DNA from 3 places in the Shewanella alkalitolerans genome. Region 2 is predicted to be linked to each of the others. Evidence: predicted binding sites of a transcription regulator. Region 2 holds the regulator's gene; each other region holds the start of a gene.
What was found. Region 2 encodes sigma-54, which starts transcription at its own class of promoters, with help from an activator protein. Its sites were predicted from a motif close to GTTGGCACGNNNNTNGNNT; they were not measured.
Positions count from the first base shown of each region.

Region 1: K0J45_RS02200 (TorF family putative porin) is a predicted target of sigma-54. The motif match lies at 1,399-1,417, and genes of this name have one in related genera.
Region 3: pdsR (proteobacterial dedicated sortase system response regulator) is a predicted target of sigma-54. The motif match lies at 1,475-1,493, and genes of this name have one in related genera.

Region 1 covers NZ_CP080422.1:481,788-486,342, forward strand. The annotation lists gene K0J45_RS02195 (hypothetical protein) at 129-302, opposite strand; gene K0J45_RS02200 (TorF family putative porin) at 631-1,323, opposite strand; gene K0J45_RS02205 (HU family DNA-binding protein) at 1,563-1,835, opposite strand; gene K0J45_RS02210 (hypothetical protein) at 2,091-2,501, opposite strand; gene K0J45_RS02215 (DUF4240 domain-containing protein) at 2,767-3,276, shown strand; gene K0J45_RS02220 (hypothetical protein) at 3,298-3,597, opposite strand; gene K0J45_RS02225 (hypothetical protein) at 3,780-4,091, opposite strand; gene K0J45_RS02230 (DUF3016 domain-containing protein) at 4,340-4,555, shown strand, end outside.
Region 2 covers NZ_CP080422.1:3,914,624-3,919,178, reverse strand. The annotation lists gene mgtE (magnesium transporter) at 1-235, opposite strand, end outside; gene K0J45_RS16975 (HPr family phosphocarrier protein) at 336-611, opposite strand; gene rapZ (RNase adapter RapZ) at 604-1,452, opposite strand; gene ptsN (PTS IIA-like nitrogen regulatory protein PtsN) at 1,449-1,892, opposite strand; gene hpf (ribosome hibernation promoting factor) at 1,895-2,182, opposite strand; gene K0J45_RS16955 (RNA polymerase factor sigma-54) at 2,213-3,700, opposite strand; gene lptB (LPS export ABC transporter ATP-binding protein) at 3,835-4,555, opposite strand, start outside.
Region 3 covers NZ_CP080422.1:2,003,398-2,007,952, reverse strand. The annotation lists gene K0J45_RS09050 (marine proteobacterial sortase target protein) at 1-557, opposite strand, end outside; gene pdsO (sortase-associated OmpA-like protein PdsO) at 597-1,352, opposite strand; gene pdsR (proteobacterial dedicated sortase system response regulator) at 1,572-2,264, shown strand; gene pdsS (proteobacterial dedicated sortase system histidine kinase) at 2,267-4,441, shown strand; gene K0J45_RS09030 (cystathionine beta-lyase) at 4,542-4,555, shown strand, end outside.

The sequences.
Region 1 (4,555 bases), 1.1 Mb from region 2:
GAGTCCTGAATTTGAGTGCTATATCCTTGATGTACTCAAGGCTTAGCGTACTCAACGTCGAGAGCAAACGCCTGCATGGAGCCTGGCCCCATGCAGTGGTCGCGCGAAGGAGGCAAAGGAGTCTGGGGTTAGTAGAAATCTCCCCCCATGGCGCGTTTAAGTGCCGCCTCTTCGAGTAACTCTTCCAGGCGACGTTTGACTTCGCGTCTGTGTTGCAACTCACAGGCGGCCTTAGGGTTTTTGGGTGCTGTGATCGCTTCGATTTCAGCATCGTTCGGAATAACATCGAGTAACTGAGCCATAGTGAAATCCTCGTCAAATAAAGTGCTTGTGCACTCATTTGGTGCCGCTTAGCACTGAGCCGCTTTAACATAAAGTTAACTGAGTCAAAGCGTTAGCTAGTTTAGCGTCCTAAGGCGTGAGCACATTAGCGAGCGCTAATGAGAAAAATAGCAGGGGATTTTCGATTTTTGTTTGATCGAGTTAACACTATTGTGTTTGTCGTGGATTTAGACAAAATGTGAGCGAATAGACGGGTGAACTGTTTTTAATTGACTGTTTTTAATTGAAATATTTCTAGAGCAATAATGAGTTGCCAGCTAAATTAGTGGCAACTCATTTAAATTTAGATCACAAATCGAAACTATAGCTGTAGCCAACGACCACTTTAGGATCGTCACCCTCGAGATCGGTATCGCTGACCAGGAAGGAGATGGTGCCGAAGTCGGTTTCCTTATCCAGAGACAAAGAGTAGTCGGCATAGTTGTCGGTATCGAACCAGGCGTTGACGACATCACCACTGGAGTAGCCATAGTGGGCCGAGATAGACAGTGTCTCCGACAGTGGGAAGCTGACGCCTGCGTTGATATAGCTGAGATCTTTCTCATCGAAAGGATCCGATGCCACGTCGCTGCCGGCATTGACCACCTTTGAATAGCCGATGCTGAACCACTTCCAGCTCAGGGCCAGGGTGACTTCACCGAAGTCTATGCTCGAATCGCTGTCTGGGTAGGCGTAGTAGAGATAGCTGATGTCATACCCAAAGTCTTCCCCTATGCTGCCGGCATAGCCGCCGTAGAAGTCGATCTCGTAGCTGGTGTCGTCGCCGAAATCCACATTGGACGCCCAGGTTCCGAGGTAGAGACCGCTGTCGTGTTCGAAGTCTATGCCGCCTTGAACCGCGGGCGCGTCTCCCGTCTGTGTGGCACCGCGCCACAAGTAGTTGGAGGTTGCGCCTATGTTGCCCGTGACGCTAGCGCTGGCCGGTAGGGCAACCATCAAGGTGCCCGCGAGTAGGCTTAGGGTTCGCAATGCTTGTTTCATACTCATTCCTTCTTATTGGTCTATGGGAGCGGCCCTGCCTGTTGTTATGAGTATTGTCAGGCCGCGTACAAGCTATAGCGAAGAGCGTGCCAAATATTTATCTGTTATTTTTCAAGTGTTTATATTATTTGCATCAGAAGTAGGCAACGAATTGGTTAAAAATGAGGCAGAGGATGCACTAGGAGGGTGCATAAAAAAACCTCCATGGAGGAGGTTTTTTCGACGGATTAAATACCGATTTAGTTTACGCTGTCTTTTAGCGTCTTACCGGCTTTAAACTTAGGTACTACAGCCGCTGGGATCTGAATTTCTTTGCCCGTCTGTGGGTTGCGGCCTGTACGTGCTGCACGGCTAGTGGTCTCGAAAGAACCAAAACCTACAATAGAGATTTTTTCGCCGTTCTTCATCGCTTCCGCTACCGTTTCTTCGAAAGACTTTAAGGCGCGAGCAGCTTCAGCTTTAGTGAGTTCAGCGCTTTCCGCTATTTTTGCAACAAGTTCAGTTTTATTCATTTGGATAGTCTCTTCTTTCCGTAGATTTAGTAATACCAATTACATTAGATACTTGCAATTGCTGGACTTAACATGCCACAAGCATCCCTATAATGAAAGCGGTTTTATGCGCTCAAAGGGTGCTTTCAGTCAAATTCAGTAAAAATTTAACCCTTGAAACAGAAGAAAGCGACCTGGATTTGACTGAATTGGCACGAAGGCCGGTCAGATAAGGGCTGGGGAGGAGATGGGATGTATACCTCCCCGATAGAGGGATTAAGCCTTGGTCTGGTCGCTGGTTTGAGCTGCCTGCGGCAGGTACTGTTTCAGTCCCTTAGAGAAGGCCATATACCACTGGAAACTCAGCAGTGCGGTGACAACTAAGGCGATGGCCCAGATAGGCAGCTCCTGACCGCGCACCACCACCTTAACGTCCTCCGGGGTGATCTGATAGGCGATCACCGCCGTGGCACCCAGCGCCGTGAAGCCCAGGGTCTGTATGCCGATATAGATCTTCAGCACCAGGCTTGCCCAGCTGGTGCGGGCGATGAGGCCGATGAGCACAGGGATCACGCCCAGGGTAAAGAGATCTAGGGTCTGGCTGTCCAGGGCGCGCCAACCGGCGAGGATGGCGATAACAATATAGAGGGCGATCAGTAGCAGTATGCTGGGACTTGGTCGGTTCATCTTGGCTCTTGGGTGAATGATTTGCCCCGCAGTGTAGAAAAATGGCGCAACATAGTCCAACGCTTTACTTAAATGTCTAATGCTTTACCTAAATGTCTATTGCTTTGGCTAAATTGCAAAGGCCATGCTGCCAGCTAGGCTGGCTTAGGGTAAGATGTGGCCTCTGTTTGGCCTGTCGCTTGATAAAAATGAGTCAGGATACGCAGGACAGGAGTAAATATGAAGGCAATCGTTAACCATAAACCACGTTTGGTATGAGAAGAGCATGAACGAGAATGAATTTTGGCAGTTAGTCACCCGCAGCAAGCCAGAGCAAGAACAGGAGAGCCTGGCGGCGGAGCTTAAGGCGAAGCTGAACGAACTCGACAACCAAGACTTGGCGGCCTTCGATAAGTTCTTCTCGCAGCAGATGCGCCGATCTTACCTCTGGTCGCTGTGGGGCGCCGCCTACATAGTGACCGGGTGTGACAGCGAATATGGCTTTGCCGAATTTCGCGCCTTTCTGATCTCCCTAGGGCAGGAGTGGTTCGAGCGGATACTGCTTAACCCGGATGCCTTGGCTGAGCTGCCGGCCTGGCCGGAGAAGGATGGCTATGCCTATCCCTTCGTGGAGGATTACGATCTGATCGCGGGGCAGATCTATGAAGATCGCACCGGCGAGGAGCTGCCCTTTGTGCCTTCTGGGCAGGCGACGCCTCAGGGCAAGAAGTTTTCGCCCAAGAAAAAACAGCTGAAGGCGACTTACCCTCAGCTGTTTCAGCTATTTCCTTTCTAGCGAGCCCTTACTAAGCCTGCTCTAGTAGCAGACCTGGCTATCGCTATCGAAGGTTAGTTCATGCTCGGCGCAGGCACCTTCCATAAACTCCTCTTCGGCCTGCTCCAGCTGACTGTCGAGATCGGCCTGGAAGCCGTCGAGCGTCTGGTTATCGCTCGCTTCTTGCTGCTGATCCAGAATCTGGAAGTGTTGTTCTACCGCGGCGCGTTCGCTGTCGCTAAGCTCATTGGCGTTGGCGCCTGAGATAAAGGCGAAACCAAGGATTAGCGAGGCCAATAGGGCGAATCTACCTGAGAATCTTTTGTGGGTTAGCTTGCTCATTGTCATAGCTCCTGTCGGTGTCTTAAATTCAATCTGTTGTCGGCATCTGGGGCTGTGTTTGCTGCGGCCCGAGTGCTGCTGCCGTTTCATTGATACCTATGTTAATGGCAATAGCTTGAACAGAAGCTGAATAAAAAACGAACAAATCAAATTGGCTCGCTGAGCGATGAAAGGCGGCTGACTCACTCCTGATTCTGCATGGTCTCGCACTGAAAGCCCTGACGGCTGTTGTCGAAGCGACACCTGAGGCCACACTCCCATAAGACATCGCCAAGCTCCTTGGCCTGCTCGGTGGCGAAGGCCTTACAGCTTTGGTAATCCACGAAGTCGTCGGTTTTCTTGTAGCGGCCCGAGTTGTAGCCATGGGCATAGACGAAGGCCGACCAGGTTTCTGGGGCCTGCTGAGTCTCCTCCCCTAAGGTGATCCAATAGAGGGCGCCGGCTAGCAGCGAAAAGAGGATGACGACGAACAGCAGAGAAGATCGATTTTGCATGATTTACCTTAGTTGATTCCCTTGCCCTGTGAGTCTACCCCAGGCTCGAAGCAAATTGATACAAAGGCTGCCAAAAACTGTGGGCTCGGGAGAAAAGGGTTAATTGTGCTTGTCCAATAGGTAAAAAGGCGGCGAAAAGATTCGCCAGGGTTTTACATTAAGCCTATATTCAGGTTAGCTTTTGTACACTCAGTGTTGTAATTAGACTCAATAGGTGTCCCAAGCTTGGGCGATTAAGGAGGCATAATATGAAGTTTCAATCTCTACTCTTGGTGGGGGCACTGGTGTCGCTAAACCTTGCCGCCGAAGAAGCCAAAGAGAATCCAATCACAGAGGCCGGGGTGGTCAAGATCACCTGGCAGGATACGGATAACTATCGTGACGTGAAGGCGGTGGGTGACATTCAGTCCCGCTATGAGCAGCGTGTGTTCGATACCCTGACCAAGAACCTCAACAAGGCCGCC
Region 2 (4,555 bases):
CTTTGAGCTCTTCGCCCAGTTCGTCGAGGATCTCCCCCGTGTGCTGCTGATCGATTAGCTGCCAGAGCACCTGACGGGTGCGCGGCGGAGAGGATTCCAGGATGAAGGCGATATCAGAGGCGGCCATGTCGTGCAGCATGCTGCGCACATGGACAAACATGCCGCTGCCTAAGGCTTGAGTGAGCTGATTAAGGCGTTGATCTGTGGTTTCACTATCTAACACTTCGATCGGCATAGCTCCTCCTTTGGCAGTTGATTGAACGGCTTGGGTGGTAGGCTTGTAAGTCTATGATAAGTATAGGACGAAATTAAGCGGGCACCGCAAAGCGAGCCGATTATACGGCCTCATCGAATTTGGCGTCAATAAGGGCGCTGATGGCATCCAGGGCCGCCAGGGCATCTTTGCCTTCGCTGGTGATGGTGATGGTTTTACCCATGCCGGTTTCGAGCATCAGGAGGCCGAGTACGCTGGCGGCGGAGGCCTGTTTATCGCCCTGGATCAGAGTGACCTCGGCGTCGAACTTAGCGGCGAGCACCGCCAGCTTGGTCGCCGCTCTGGCGTGCAGGCCCAACTTGTTGCAGATGGTCAGCTCGCGAGCCAACTTAGTCATGCTTTAGCTCTCGGTGGCGCGCCTGAACCTTATGCTTGCCCTTGTTGAACAGCTTGGCGAGCTGGTCGGTCACATAGACAGATCTGTGCTGGCCGCCGGTGCAGCCGATGGCTATGGTGAGGTAGCTGCGGTTGTTGCGCTCCAGGTGAGGCAACCAGGTTTCCAGCAGGTTTTCGATCTGCCAGATGAACTTGTTGACCAGGGGTTGCTGGCTCAGAAACTGCTGCACTGGCTCATCCAGGCCAGTCAGTGGCCTCAGCTCAGTTTCCCAGTGGGGATTGGGTAGGAAGCGCACGTCAAACATGAAGTCGGCTTCGGTCGGCATGCCATATTTAAAGCCGAAGGACTCGAAGTTGATCACCAGCTCCTTGTCGACCGTGCCCAGCAGGATCTCGCGCACCTTGTCGCTCAACTCATAGATGTTGAGGTTAGAGGTGTCGATATAGTGATCCACCAGTTTAGCTATGGGGTCGAGCAGCTTGCCCTCGAGCTGAATTGCCTCCTTGAGGGAGACCTTAGAGCGCGACAGCGGATGTAGCCTGCGGGTCTCGCTGTAGCGCTTGAGCAGTACATTGTCGCTTGAGTTCAGGAAGAAACTTAAGATTTCGGTATCTTTGGGGAGCTTGGCCAGCTGCTTTTCCAGCTGGATCTCTTCGCTGGGCATGTTGCGCACATCGACGCTGATGGCCACGAGATCGCTGCGCCCCTTGAGCTGCTCCAGCAGGGACTCCATCATCTGCAAGGGCAGATTGTCGACACAGTAGTAGCCTAGATCTTCTAGGACCCTGAGTGCGACGGATTTTCCCGATCCTGAGCGTCCGGATACCAAAACCAATTTCATTGGGTGATCACCTGATAGAGTTCGGATTCATCTTGGGTCTTTCTTAGCTGCTTCATGATCGCCTTATCATTGAGCTTCTCGGCCATAGCGGCCAGGGTGCTAAGATGTTGCTCGCATTGATCTGCGGGCACCAATAACGCAAAAAGGATATCGACGGGCTGATTGTCAATGGCATCGAATGCAATTGGTTCAGCACATTTCACCAGTACGGCCACGGGTTGATCTATGTTAGTCAGCCGTCCGTGAGGAATCGCGATACCATTGCCTATACCTGTGCTGCCCATTTTCTCTCGAGCCAGAAGGCTTTCAAATATTTCTTGAGAGGAGAGGGTGGGGTACTGGACAGCGGCTAAGTCGCTGATAAGCTCCAGTACCTTTTTCTTACTGCCCGGAGTGGCGCAGGTGGTGCACTCCGGCCGCAGGATGGTACTCAGTTCCATCGTTAATGTTTAGTAAGCTTCTCTTTGTGTTTAATGACCTGACGATCGAGTTTGTCAATCAGGGAGTCTATCGCGGCATACATGTCCGCATGTTCGGATGTTGCGAACACTTCTCCGCCACGGAGATGTAACTTTGCCTCAACCTTCTGTTGCAACTTTTCGACATTTAATACAACGTGCACATTATTGATCTGATCGAAATGACGTTCAAGCTTTGTGAATTTCTCTTCGATGTAGCTTCGTAGAGATTGGGTGATCTCGATATGGTGCCCAGTCAGGTTTATTTGCATAAAGATAGTCCTCCAGTTTCCAGGTTTGTTTTATAAGCTCTTGCGCTGATTCGAGGGCGGTATAAGCATTGCCTCGCGATACTTGGCAATGGTGCGTCTAGCCACCTTAATCCCCTGTTCGGCCAAGAGTTGAGCCATCTTGCTGTCGCTCAATGGCTTTTTCTGGTTTTCCGCAGCAACCAGCTTCTTAATGAAGGCACGTATTGCTGTTGAAGAGCACTCTCCGCCATCGTCGGTACCGACGTGACTGGAGAAGAAGTATTTGAGCTCGAAGATCCCTCTCGGGGTATGCATATATTTTTGCGTGGTCACACGTGAGATGGTGGATTCATGCATCTCCACCGCCTCGGCGATGTCGTTCAGTACCATGGGCTTCATCGCCTCTTCGCCAAATTCGAAGAAGCCTTGCTGGAAGTCGACGATACAGTTGGTCACCTTGAGCAGGGTCTCGTTGCGACTCTCAAGGCTCTTGAGGAACCATTTGGCTTCCTGCAGGTGGCCGCGAATAAACTGGCCATCCGCTTGACTCTTAGTGCTGCGGGCCATGGCGGCATACTGCTGGTTGACGTTGATCTTGGGCATGCTGTCTGGGTTAAGCTCGACTACCCAGCGTCCCTTCTTCTTGGTGACGGTCACATCCGGGATCACGTACTCGTCGCGGCTGGCGGTGATGGCGAGGCCTGGACGGGGATTCAGGGTCTGGATCAGGGCGATGGCATCCCTCAGTTCATCTTCCTTGAGCTTGGTCTTGCGCATCAGCAGACGGAAGTCGCGTCCGGCGATGAGATCCAGGTGTTCTTTGATCAGCATGCGGGCGTTGGCTATGTGCGGTGTATCGTCGCTGTACTGGGCCAGCTGGATCGTCAGACATTCGCTGAGGTCGCGGGCCGCCACACCAATGGGGTCGAAGTGTTGTACCCGTTTGAGTACCGCCTCGACCTCGTCGAGTTCGATCTCTGGGTCGCCCATGGCCTCGAGAATATCTTCGCAGGTCTGGGTCAGGTAACCGCGCTCGTCGATGGCGTCGATGATGGCGGTGGCGATGGCCAGGTCGTTATCGGAAAAAGGGGTCAGGTTCTTCTGCCATTCCAGGTGTTCGTATAGACCTTCGCTGGTCTCGCCCTGAAAAGGCATGTCGTCGTCGCGCATGGCGCCCGAGCTTGAGTTTGGTGAGGCGGTGTAGACCTCATCCCAGGTGGTATCCACCGGCAGCTCGTCTGGCATTGAGTCTTGAGTCAGGGCGTCTGAGGTCTCGACCCCTGAATTATCCTGGCTCGAATCCAGCTCTATCTTGTCGTCGTACTTGTTGTCGAAGCTGTCGCTGACGCTATCGTCTTGCAGCTCGATGCTGGCGCTCTCCTGCTCTTCATCCAACTCCAGTAGCGGGTTGGATTCTAATGCCTGCTGGATCTCCTGCTGCAACTCTAATGACGACAACTGCAACAGACGTATGGCCTGTTGTAGCTGGGGCGTCATGGTGAGATGCTGACCCATTTTGAGCTGAAGTGACGCTTTCATCGTACTGCTATTCCCTTGTTTCTAATTATAAAATGAGAAAGCTCTGGCTATATGTGCCGGACAAATATATCGGATAGTGCCTAAAGCCACAATTAACGCATGGTTTTTCCTCTGTGGCCCCATTATAAGATTAACTATAGCTTGAATTGTTCACCTAAGTACACTGCTCGTACTTGCTGGTTGTCTAAGATTTCGGCGGGTGTGCCCTCGGCGATCAGATTACCATGGCTGACGATATAGGCTTTCTCGCAGACGTCTAATGTTTCGCGCACGTTGTGGTCGGTGATCAACACCCCCAGGCCGCGATTCTTAAGCTGCTCGATGATCTTCTTGATGTCGATAACCGAGATGGGATCGACCCCGGCGAACGGCTCGTCGAGAAGAATAAACTTAGGGTTGGCGGCAAGCGCCCTGGCGATCTCCACCCGGCGACGTTCACCGCCCGAGAGCGCCATGCCGTGGCTGTCACGGATATGGGTGATGTGAAACTCTTCCAGCAGGTGTTCCAGCTCCTCTTCGCGGCCATCGTTATTAAGATCGCTGCGGGTCTGGAGCACGGCCATGATGTTGTCCCGCACCGAGAGCTTACGGAAGATACTGGCTTCCTGCGGCAGGTAGCCTATGCCTTTGCGGGCGCGTAGGTGCATTGGGTCTAGCGTCAGGTCGTCATCGTCGATAAAGATGCGGCCCTTGTCGCTCTGTACCAGGCCGACGACCATGTAAAAGGTGGTGGTCTTGCCGGCGCCGTTTGGCCCCAGCAGGCCGACGATCTGCCCGGTCTTTACCGTGAGGCTCACGTCTTGGACAACGGCACGACTCTTATAGCTCTTGGCGAGGTTCTCCGCCTTCAAGATC
Region 3 (4,555 bases), 1.9 Mb from region 2:
ACCAGGCTGGCCTTCTTGCCGCTGGCCTTGGCCTGTTCAAAGGTTTGCCTCGCCACTGCCTTGGGCTGGATCTCACCGACTATCACCCGCTGACCGATATGCAGCTTGAGGCTGTCGACCGCCGCATCGTGAGGCAGCGGAAATTGATAGCGGCCATTGAGCCAATGCTCGCTGTCGTTCACAAACACCTGCTTTACCGACACCCGGTTGATCCAACCAGAGATGTTCATCTGCACCTGGGTATCCACGGCAAGCGCCGTAGCGGGCACCTCGCTCGTTAGCTGAACGCCATCTAAGCGATACTCGAGCACGCCCTGTCCTAAGGTGGGCTCATCGGCGGCGGGCAGATCGAAATGGTGCAGCTGCTCACCATATTTGGCTGCCGTCACATTAACACCAGCTTGCTGACCCATGCGCCCAAAGGCTGGCGTCGTCGAGCCAATCGCGCTGACGCTGAACACCAAGGCGGCGATCACCAGCCGCTGGCGAGAAAAAAGCGCCCCCCTCGGGGGGCAAAGGTCGGTCTGGTTCATCCTGAGACGCGGGCGTGGCAACATCTTACTTCTCCTTTTACGCGTTGCTTCATGGTGCGAGATCTAGTTAGATGCCAGGGCGGTATCGCCAGGCAGTAACTTGATGGTGACGCGGCGATCGAAGAAGTCATTTTCGAAGCTCTGTTCATCCTTCACCGGCGCGCTGGCACCATAGGCCTTGGCATCTAAGCGGGCTTCATCCACACCTCTGGAGACTAGGTAGCTTCTCACCTCGGCCACACGCTGCTCAGACAGCGCCTGGTTGTAGCTACTGTCGCCGCGGCGATCGGCGTAGCCGGTGAGATCTAACTTAAGCTGCGGGGAGATCGCCATGGCATCGGCCACCTCGTTGAGCTGGCTCTGAAAGTGCGGCTCGACGGTAGATGAGCCCGTCTTAAACTGGACGTTGAGCCCCAGGGCCAGCTCTTCCAAACGGGTGCCCTGATGCTGTCTAAGCTGTGCCAGTTCCACCTTGGCCTCTTGATACTCCTGCTGCACCGTCAGCAGCGCCTCATTTTGCTGCTTGAGCGCCATCATGCGGCTCTCCTGTTCGGCTAACGTGGCCTGCTGCTGTTTGATCTCGCTGTCGTTGGCTACCGTCTGACCTATCATGCCGCCGGTGAAGGCGCCTATAATCGCCCCCACAGGGCCGGCAACCACAGCGCCCAGCACTATGCCTGAGCCCACACCGATAAGCGCCTCTTCATCGGCCGAGCTGTTGTTTGTACTTTGAGTCGCTTGAGTTGCGGGGGCAGCGAAAGCCATTGAGCTGCCAAATAACGAAACACTGATTAATGCGGCAATGATCTGCTTCTTCATGGGAAAATCCTCAAGTTGACATGGATTGGTAAATAAGAACCCTGTGGTTCCTGTCGATGAGGTCATTAAACCTGAGTGAAATGGCAAGTCCGGGGTGCAAAAATGACGATGCGCAGACCAAATGTGGCAAGAAAATGGCTTTTACCCCGAGCCACTTTTCTCCCAGATATTTTGCTGTATAGTCACACTCCAGAAACCCTAAGCTGTAATGGATGGATCATGAAGCGTATTGCAATAGTGGAAGATGAGGCGGCTATCCGCGAAAACTACAAAGAGGTGCTGCAGCAGCAAGGCTACTTTGTGCAGGCGTACGCCAACCGCCCCAGCGCCATGGAGGCCTTCAACACGCGTCTGCCTGACTTAGCAATCATCGACATCGGCCTGGAAGATGAGATAGATGGCGGCTTTACCCTGTGCCAGTCACTCAGGGCCATGTCGAACACCCTGCCTATCATCTTTCTGACCGCCAGAGACAGTGACTTCGACACCGTCTGCGGCCTGAGACTGGGCGCCGACGACTATTTGAGCAAGGATGTCAGCTTCCCCCATCTGATCGCTCGCCTAGCCGCGCTATTTAGGCGCTCGGACATCCAAAATGGTGCCAATCCGCAAGATGGCATGATAGAGCACGGCAACCTGACCATAGATGTCAACCGTATCCAGGTCTACTGGAAGCAGCAGCCTATCGAGCTGACGGTGACCGAATTTTGGATGGTGCACGCCCTGGCCAAGCGCCCAGGCCATGTACGTAGCCGTCAGGCGCTGATGCAGGACGCCAAGATCTATGTGGATGACAGCACCATCACCTCCCACGTGAAGCGGATCCGTAAGAAATTTATCAGCCAGGACCCAGAATTCGATTGCATCGATACCGTTTACGGCATGGGCTACCGCTGGGATACCCAAGACTAAGCATGTTTAATCTGCCCATCGGCCTGCGCACTAAGGTCGCCGTACTCTCCCTGTTCCTGCTCTGCCTGCCTTGGCTGGGCTATCAATATGTGTGGGAGATGGAAAAATACCTGCGCCACGGCCAGGAAAAGACTCTTGAAGGCACCACTCAAGCCTTAGCCACCGCCCTGCATGAACGTCCCAAGCTGTTCGACAAGCAGGCAAGCTTCTTGTCACAGGTAAAAAAGGGGCGGGATCTCTACGCCTACCCCTTAACCGGCCCTATCCATCTGGATGGCAAGCTGGGCGAATGGGCCTCTAACCGCCACCGCGCGGTGACCTACGGCGCCGATCACCAGCTGTTTAAGGCCGATGATGGCAAACCTCTCAACGTCAGTTTCACCCATATGGTGGGCAAGTATGCCGGCTACCTCTATGGCTATTTCGAGGTGACAGATCCTAAGGTGATCTACCGCGGCACCAACAGCCTGCGCATCGACAACAACGATCATCTGGCCATCGCCACCCTAGCGCCCGACGGCCAGTTTCGCCGTTACATCGTCGCCACCATACGTGACGGCTGGATCAGCGCCTTCGAGCTGCCCGCCGATCCCCGCAAGTCCCAGCCCGTTACTCCAGAGGTACGCATTCAGGGCAAGTGGCTGAAGACAGATAAAGGCTACAACATCGAGCTGAGGATGCCGCTGGAGATGGTGGGCAGTAAGCTGGGTTTCGCCATCGTCGATGTTAACGACAGAAAGACGCGTAACGTCGAGGCGATCGTCGGCACCTCGGCCACGGATGATGTCACCAAGCTGGGGACGGTACTGGTGCCTTCGCCTGAGATCGAGAGCATCATCAAGGGGATGAGCCACAACAGCTCGCGGATCTGGGTGGTGGATCGCCACGGCCGGGTACTGGCGAAATCCGGCGACATCTACAGCAGCACCAATGTGTGGGCGCAGACCGCGACCGAGCAGACACCAGACACCTTCTGGGGCCGCTTCAAGCAGCAGTTCCTGCACCCGATCTACTATCGCATCCTGACCACGCCGCCTAAGCATTTCGTCGACTCGCTCAAAGACTCTACTGTGCTCGAGGGCAGCCATATCCGTAAGGCCCTGGCGGGTCAATTTGGCTCCACCTGGCGCCTCAGCCCAGATGGCAAGGCGGTGATCCTGGCTGCCGCCAGCCCTATCTGGATCGACGAAACCGTGATGGGCGTGGTGATCGCCGAGGAGACCACCCACGGCATCCGCACCCTGCGCAACAAGGCGCTGGAGAAGCTGTTTAACGTGATCCTGACCGTGATGAGCATGGGCACACTAGCGCTCTTCTTCTTCGCCTCCAGCATCTCCAGCCGCATCCGTAAGCTGAGGGACGATGCCGAGCAAGCGATCGACAGCCAGGGGCGGATCAGAAAGGCGATTGTCGGCTCTAAGGTGCGCGACGAGATAGGCGATCTCAGCCGTAGTTTTTCCAGCATAGTCGGCCGACTGAGCCAATATACTCACTATCTGGAGAACATGTCGTCGCGCCTCGGTCATGAGCTGCGCACGCCGGTCGCCGTGGTACGCTCGTCACTCGAGCACCTCAACAGCCAGGATCTGCCGCCGCAACATCAAAAGTATGTCGATCGCGCCCACGAAGGGGTGAGCCGCCTCAACATGATCCTCAACAACATGAGCGAGGCGACCCGTCTCGAAGAGGCACTGACCGACGCCGAGGTGGACAACTTCCCCCTCTCCAAGGTGATCTCAGGTTGTATGCAGGGCTATCAGATGACCTATGCCAATCAGGTATTTGAGCTAGAGATAGACAAGGAGCCCATGACCATGCGAGGGGTGCCCGAGTATATCGCCCAGCTGATGGACAAGCTGATCGCCAACGCCATCGAGTTCAGCCAGAGCGATACGCCGATTAAGGTGTCACTCAAGGCAAAGGGCCGTCAGGCGCTGCTGAGCGTGAGTAACCTGGGGCCTTCGCTACCCGCCAACATGGGCGAGCAGATCTTCGAGTCCATGGTGTCTGTGCGCGCCCAGAAGGCGCAGGACAAGCCTCACCTGGGTCTCGGCCTCTATATCGCCCGCTTGATCACCGACTTTCACAAGGGCAGCATACGCGCAGAGAACCAGATGCAGGATGGTCAGGCCACCGGCGTGGTTATCCATATCCGTCTGCCGCTGGAGGCGCAATAGCCTACACGCTAAAAGGAAAACCACTCCAATAAATCTCACTTTCATTTAGCCGTATAGATGTTAAGATGGCTGCATTGAGTTGCCAACACGAGAGTATGGGATGAAAAGAGAGAC